Regions from separate parts of the Cellulomonas sp. plas2 genome, predicted to be linked through region 1. Evidence: riboswitches for the same ligand, from Rfam matches in the RefSeq annotation. Region 1 holds a riboswitch; the other holds the start of a gene.
What was found. A riboswitch is a leader RNA that binds a small molecule or an ion and turns the genes downstream of it on or off. The one in region 1 is predicted to bind S-adenosylmethionine.
Positions count from the first base shown of each region.

Region 2: linked by a shared signal. The riboswitch ahead of AC2TDM_RS00390 (methylenetetrahydrofolate reductase) and the one ahead of AC2TDM_RS05515 (aminotransferase class V-fold PLP-dependent enzyme) in region 1 are both predicted to bind S-adenosylmethionine.

Region 1 covers NZ_CM170155.1:1,219,963-1,223,355, reverse strand. The annotation lists gene AC2TDM_RS05525 (O-succinylhomoserine sulfhydrylase) at 1-976, opposite strand, end outside; gene AC2TDM_RS05520 (rhodanese-like domain-containing protein) at 973-1,467, opposite strand; SAM riboswitch class IV at 1,693-1,809, shown strand; gene AC2TDM_RS05515 (aminotransferase class V-fold PLP-dependent enzyme) at 1,848-3,260, shown strand.
Region 2 covers NZ_CM170155.1:80,263-83,655, reverse strand. The annotation lists gene AC2TDM_RS00400 (glycosyl hydrolase family 32) at 1-563, shown strand, start outside; gene AC2TDM_RS00395 (DNA-3-methyladenine glycosylase I) at 734-1,324, shown strand; SAM riboswitch class I at 1,425-1,535, shown strand; gene AC2TDM_RS00390 (methylenetetrahydrofolate reductase) at 1,598-2,587, shown strand; gene metE (5-methyltetrahydropteroyltriglutamate--homocysteine S-methyltransferase) at 2,711-3,393, shown strand, end outside.

The DNA of each region.
Region 1 (3,393 bases):
GCGTGAACGTCACCACCGTCCCCCCGGCGGTCTGCTGGGCCGTGGCCAGCGCGTGCTGCGGGTGCGAGGGCAGGTACGGGTAGCGCACGGACGCCACCGCGGGGTGACCCTCGAGCCAGCGGGCCAGCTCGAGCGCGGAGGCGCTCTGGTGCCGCACCCGCAGGGCCATCGTCTCCAGGCCCTTGAGCAGCACCCAGGCGTTGAACGGCGACATCGAGGGGCCGGTGTGGCGGATGAAGGTCTCGACCGGCCCGTGCACGTAGTCGTCCCGGCCGAGGATCGCCCCGCCGAGCACCCGCCCCTGGCCGTCCATGTGCTTCGTCGCCGAGTAGACGGTGACGTCCGCGCCGAGGTCCAGCGGCCGGGACAGCACCGGCGTCGCGAAGACGTTGTCCACGACGACGGTCGCGCCCGCGGCGTGGGCCAGCGCGCTCACGGCGGCGATGTCGACCATGTCCTGCATGGGGTTCGACGGGGTCTCGAAGAACACGACGTCCGCCGGCGTGGCCAGCGCCGCCTCCCACTGCTCCAGCACGTGCCCGTCCACGTAGTCCGTGCGCACGCCCCACTTCGCCAGCAGCTCGTCGAAGATGACGACGGACGAGCCGAACAGCGCCCGCGCCGCGACGACGCGTGACCCGGACCGGACGAGCGCCGCGAGCGCGGTGAACACGGCGGACATGCCGGTGCCGGTGGCGTAGCAGGCCTCGGCGCCGTCCAGCAGCCGCAGCCGCTCCTCGAACGTCGCCACGGTGGGGTTGGCGTACCGGGAGTACATGAAGCGGTCGGCCTCGCCCGCGAAGGCGGCCTCGGCCTGGGCGGCGGAGTCGTAGACGTAGCCCTGCGTGAGGAACAGGGCCTCGGAGGTCTCCCCGAACGGCGTGCGCACCCCGCCGCCGCGGACCGCCAGCGTGCCCGGCCCGAGCTCCTCGCGCGGGAGCCCCTCGTGCCAGTGCCGGGGCCCGGGGCCGCTCACGCCTGCCGCCACGGCAGGCCGGCGGCGCGCCACCCGGCGTGCCCGCGGTGCGCGTCCGGGCCCACGTCGCCCTCGAACCCCTCGAGGACGTTCAGCGCCCGGCCGAGGCCGGCCCTCGTCGCCGCCGTCGCCGCCGCGACCGACCGGACGCCGCTGCGGCACAGGAAGAGCAGGGGCCGGTCCGAAGCGCCGGCGCCCGCATCGGCCGCGTCGGTTCCGTCACCGCCGGCCGCGTCGTCGCCCAGCGCCGCCCGCAGCTGCTCGACGAAGTGCGGGTTCGCCTGGCCGGACGGGTAGGACACCCACTCGACGAGCGCCGTGCGCCGCGGGCCGTCCGGGCCGAGGGCGGAGGTGTCCGGGATGCCCACGTAGCGCCACTCGGCGTCCGTGCGGACGTCGACGAGCACCGCGCGCGGGTCGTCCTGCAGGGTCTGCCAAGCCTCCTGCGGGGTGACGTCCCCGGCGTAGGGCCTGTCGGGCGTGCTGCTCATCGCTCCTCCATCGGTCCTGGCGGAAGCACCCTGCTGCGCCGACCTGCACCTGTCCGGGGACGGGCGGGGTCGAGCCGGGTTGCTGCGGCGTTGTCGAGCCAGATCTCTCGGCCGCTCTGGATGGTCGTCGCAGCGTACGGCCTGGCGTCGCGGACGTGAGACGGGCGTCCCGCATGCCGGACGCGCGTTGACGCCCGCGTGCGCCGCTGCCGATCATTCCGGCGAGGTCATGAGCGCCAGCGCGAAGCCCCGGCTCGCTGGCCGGCAACCCTCCCGCCGCGGTGGGGTGCCCCGGGTGACGACACGGCCGTGCCGCCGACCGGCGGACGGCAAGCGCGGGCGGGCCGGGTCGGCCCTGCCCCCGGCAGCAGGAGGCCCCCATGTCGACGACGGTCGCGACGCAGCACCGCCCCGCCCCCGTCCCCGCCGGCGACGCCTGTCCTGGCGCCGCCCCGCTCCTGCCGCTCGTCGGCGCGCGGACGCCCGTTCCGCTGCTCGACGGGACCACGCGTGCGTACACGAACCTCGACAATGCGGCCTCGACGCCCGCGCTCGAGGCCGTGGCCGCCCGCGTGACGGAGGTGCTGCCGCACTACGCGTCCGTCCACCGCGGCGCGGGCTACCTGTCCCAGCTGTCGACCGCCCTCTACGAGGAGTCGCGCCGGACGATCGCCGCGTTCGTCGGCGCCCGGCCCGACGACGTCGCCGTCATCACCCGCAACACCACGGACTCGTTGAACCTCCTGGCCGGCTGCGTCCCCGCCGGCGGCCGGGTGCTCGTGCTCGACCTCGAGCACCACGCGAACCTGCTCACGTGGATCAGCGGCGACGGCACCGACGGCCGGCCCACCGGGTCCGTCCTGCCGGCCGAGGCCACCGTCGCCGAGACGCTCGTCGCCCTGCGGGCCGAGCTGGCGCGCACGCCGTACGCGCTGCTGGCCGTCACAGGTGCGTCCAACGTCACGGGCGAGTCCCTGCCGCTGCCCGAGGTCGTCCGCCTGGCGCACGCCGCGGGCACGCGCGTCGTCGTCGACGGCGCCCAGCTCGTCCCGCACCGCTCGGTGTCGCTGGCGGAGACGGACGTCGACTGGGTGGTCCTGTCCGGGCACAAGATGTACGCGCCGTTCGGGGCGGGCGCGATCGTCGGGCGCCGGGACTGGCTCGACGCGGGTCGGCCGTACCTGGCCGGCGGCGGCGCGGTGCGCGACGTGCGCACCGACGGCGCCACGTGGCACCCGGCCCCCGCGCGGCACGAGGCCGGGTCCCCCAACGTCCTGGGCGCCGTCGCCCTGGCGCAGGCCTGCACGACGCTGGCCGGGCTCCCCGCCGGCGCGCTGCACGCGCACGAGACGGCGCTGCGCGACGCGCTCGTCGCCGGGCTGGAGGCCCTCGACGGCGTGCAGGTCGCCCGGCTGTGGCCCGACGCCGAGGACCCGGTCGGCGTCGTGACGTTCACGCTGCCCGGGCACGACCCCGGCCTCGTGGCCGCCTACCTGTCCGCCGAGCACGGGATCGGCCTGCGCGACGGCCGGTTCTGCGCCCACCCCCTGCTGGCGCGGCTCGGGGCCAGCGGCGGTGCGCTGCGCGCGTCTGTCGGCGTCGGCTCGAGCCTGGCCGACGTGGAGCACCTGCTCGCGGGCCTGCGCACGTTCCTCGCGGTGGGGGCAGGGGCGCGGTACGCCGTCGTCGACGGCTGCTGGACGGTGGCCGACGACCCCCGGCCGGCGCCCGCGCTCGACGGCGTCGCCGCGATCGCCGCGACGGCGGCGGCCTGCGGACCCGCGCTCCCCTGAGGGGCGCCGCCCGGGCCGGCGAGCGGACCGGGCGCGAGCGGCATCTGAGTGGACGGCTGACCGACGACTGACCGACGGCCGACCGACGGCTGACCGACACCGTGACGTCGCCCGTTCGTCGTTCGTGCGTCGT
Region 2 (3,393 bases), 1.1 Mb from region 1:
CGTCGGCCGACCCGCGCTGGTACGAGACGCTGGACCAGGGCACCTGGTTCGACGAGGCCTGGCGCGACCCGTGGGTGCTGCGCGACCCGGACGGCGACGGCTGGCACATGCTGGTCACCGCCCGGGTGCGAACCGGGGACCCGATCGGCCGCAGCGTCGTCGGCCACGCCCGCAGCCAGGACCTCGAGCACTGGGAGGTCGGACCGCCGCTCACCTCGCCGGCCGGCTTCGGCCAGCTCGAGGTCACGCAGGTCGAGGTCGTCGACGGGCTGCCCGTGCTCATCTTCTGCTGCTGGTCGGAGCACCTGTCGCCCGAGCGGCGCCAGGAGTGGACCGGCGGCGGCATGTGGGTGGTCCCCGGGGAGTCGCTGCTCGGGCCGTGGGACTTCTCCCGCGCGCACACGTTCGACCACCCGTCGCTGTACGCCGCCCGACTGGTGCAGGACCCGGTCCTCGGGTGGTCCCTGATCGGCTTCCGGGACACCGAGGACGGGCAGTTCGTCGGGGAGATCACCGACCCGCTGCCGGTCGTGCGGGTGGGCGACAGGCTCCAGCTCGCCTGAGCGGTGCCGGTACACCCGGGGACGGCTCGCCGAGCCGTCCCCGGGCCCGTCCTCGACGCCGCCGTCCACACCCGCGCCCGGGCGCTGCGGCCGTGTCCCCGTGCTCCGGCAGGATCACCGGCATGACCAGCGACACGACCGGTGCGATGACCGGTGCGATGACCGGTGCGATGACCGGTGCGATGACCGGTGCGGTGACCGGCCGCTGCTTCGGCGACGGCGACCCGCTCTACGAGGAGTACCACGACACGGAGTGGGGCGTGCCCGTCCACGGGGACCGGGCGCTCTTCGAGCGCATCGCGCTGGAGGGCTTCCAGTCGGGGCTGTCGTGGATCACCGTGCTGCGCAAACGGCCCGCCTTCCGCCGGGGCTTCGCGGACTTCGAACCCGCGGCGGTGGCGGCGTTCGACGAGGCCGACGTCGCCCGGCTGCTCACCGACGCGGGCATCGTCCGCAATCGTCTGAAGATCGAGGCGACGGTCGCCAACGCGCGGGCGGTCGTCGCGCTGCAGGACGCGGGCCGGTCGCTCGACGAGGTCGTCTGGTCCCACGCGCCGGCGGACGACGAGGGCGGTGCGCGGCCACGGCCCACCAGCTGGGCCGACGTACCCGCCCGCACCCCGGCGTCCGCCGCCCTCGCGAAGGAGCTCAAGGGCCTCGGCTTCCGGTTCGTCGGGCCGACGACGATGTACGCGACGATGCAGGCGTGCGGGCTCGTCGACGACCACCTCGCGACCTGCCCGGTCGTGACGCGACGCTAGGCCGACCGGTCCGTCCCGGTCCGTCCGGCTCCACGAGACCGATCGTCTCGGCTGGTGGACGGTTCTTGCCCACGCTGCGAGACCTTCCCTAGCCTCACCGCGACCATCCAGAGCGGCCGAGAGACCTGGCTCAGCGACGCCGCAGCAACCCGCCCTCCTCACCGAGGGTGTGGGTGCTTCCGCCAGGACCGATGGAGCCGGACGATGACCGACCGACCTCGCTGTCCCCGCGGCGCCGACGTGTGCCCGCCGGGCCCCGAGCACCTGCCCGCCGTGACCGAGCGCCCCACGCTCTCCTTCGAGCTGTTCCCGCCGCGCACCCCCGCGGCCGAGCCCCGCCTGTGGCAGACCGTGCGCGCGCTCGAGGCGGCCCGCCCCGACTTCGTCTCCGTGACCTACGGCGCTTCGGGGCGCACGCGGGAGACGACGCGGGCGCTGGTGCGGCGGCTGCTGCGCGAGACGTCCCTGACGGCGATCGTCCACCTCACCTGCGTGGGCACCTCGCGCGAGGAGGTGTCCCAGGTCGTGCGCGAGTTCCTCGACGAGGGCGTGCGCGCGTTCCTGGCGCTGCGCGGGGACCCGCCCGCCGACGCCGAGGACTGGCAGCCGCACCCCGACGGCGTCGACACGGCCGCCGACCTCGTGGCGCTGCTGCGCCGCATCGAGGCCGAACGCGTCGCGGTCAGCCCGGCGCAGGCCGTGCGCGCCACCGTGCGCCCGCTGTCGCTGGCCGTCGCCGCGTTCCCGCGGGGCAACCACGCCACCGGCGGCACCCGCGCGCAGGACGTCCAGTCGCTGCTCGCGAAGCAGGAGGCGGGTGCGGACTTCGCCATCACGCAGGTCGTGCACACGGCGGACGACTTCGCGGGCCTCGTCGAGGAGGCGCGGTCCGCCGGGGTGCGCATCCCGATCATCCCGGGCGTCATCCCGCTCACCGACCCCGGGCGCCTGCGCCGCCTCGAGCAGCTCACCGGCGTCCCGGCGCCGGCCGCGCTCGTCGGGCGGCTCGACGCCATCGAGGACCCCGAGCACCGGCACGAGGTCGGCGTGGACGCCACCGCCGAGCTGCTGCGCGGCGTCCTCGACGCCGGCGCCCCCGGCGTGCACGTCTACACGTTCAACCAGCACCGGGGGCCGCTCGACGCCCTCGAGCGCGCAGGCCTGCTCGGCCACGCGCACGACGACGCGCCCGACGAAGCGCCCGGCGAAGCGCCCGGCGACACCCCCGCCGCCGGCGACCGCGTCCCCGCCGCCGTCGGCTGACCGCGCCGCCGTCGACCGCTCGCACGACGACCTGCACGACCCGCACCTCCACGACCCGCACCTCCACGACCCGCACCTCCACGACGTACCGCCCTGACGACCGACCGACCGAAGGCCAGGACCATGACCAGCACCGTCCCGTTCCCCCGCGCGACCGTCCTCGGGTACCCGCGCATCGGCCCGCGCCGCGAGCTCAAGCGCGCGCTGGAGTCCTTCTGGGCCGGCCGCAGCACCGCCGACGAGCTCGAGACCGTCGCCGCCGACCTGCGCCGCCGCACCCGCACCCGCCTGGCCGAGCTGGGCCTGGGCACCGACGACGCCTCGATCCCCAGCGCCTTCTCCTTCTACGACCACGTGCTCGACGCGGCGGTCGTCACCGGGGCGGTGCCCGAGCGCTTCGCGGACCTCGTCGACGCCGACGGCGGCCTCGACCTCGCCGGCTACAGCACGGTGGCACGCGGCCGCGGGGACGACCTGCCGCTGGAGATGACGAAGTGGTTCGACTCGAACTACCACTACCTCGTCCCCGAGATCGGCCCGGGCACGACCTTCCGCCTCGCGTCCGACCGGCCCGTCCGGGAGTTCGCCGAGGCCCTCGCCGACGGGGTCCTCACGCGCCCCGTGCTCGTCGGGCCCGTCACGTTCCTCGCGCTGTCCAAGCCGGCCGCCGGGAGCCCTGAGGGCTTCGTCCCGCTCGACCGCCTCGAGGACCTGCTGCCCGTGTACGCCGAGCTGCTGCGCCGCCTGGCCGCCGCCGGCGCCACGTGGGTGCAGCTCGACGAGCCGGCCCTCGTGTCGGACTCCGT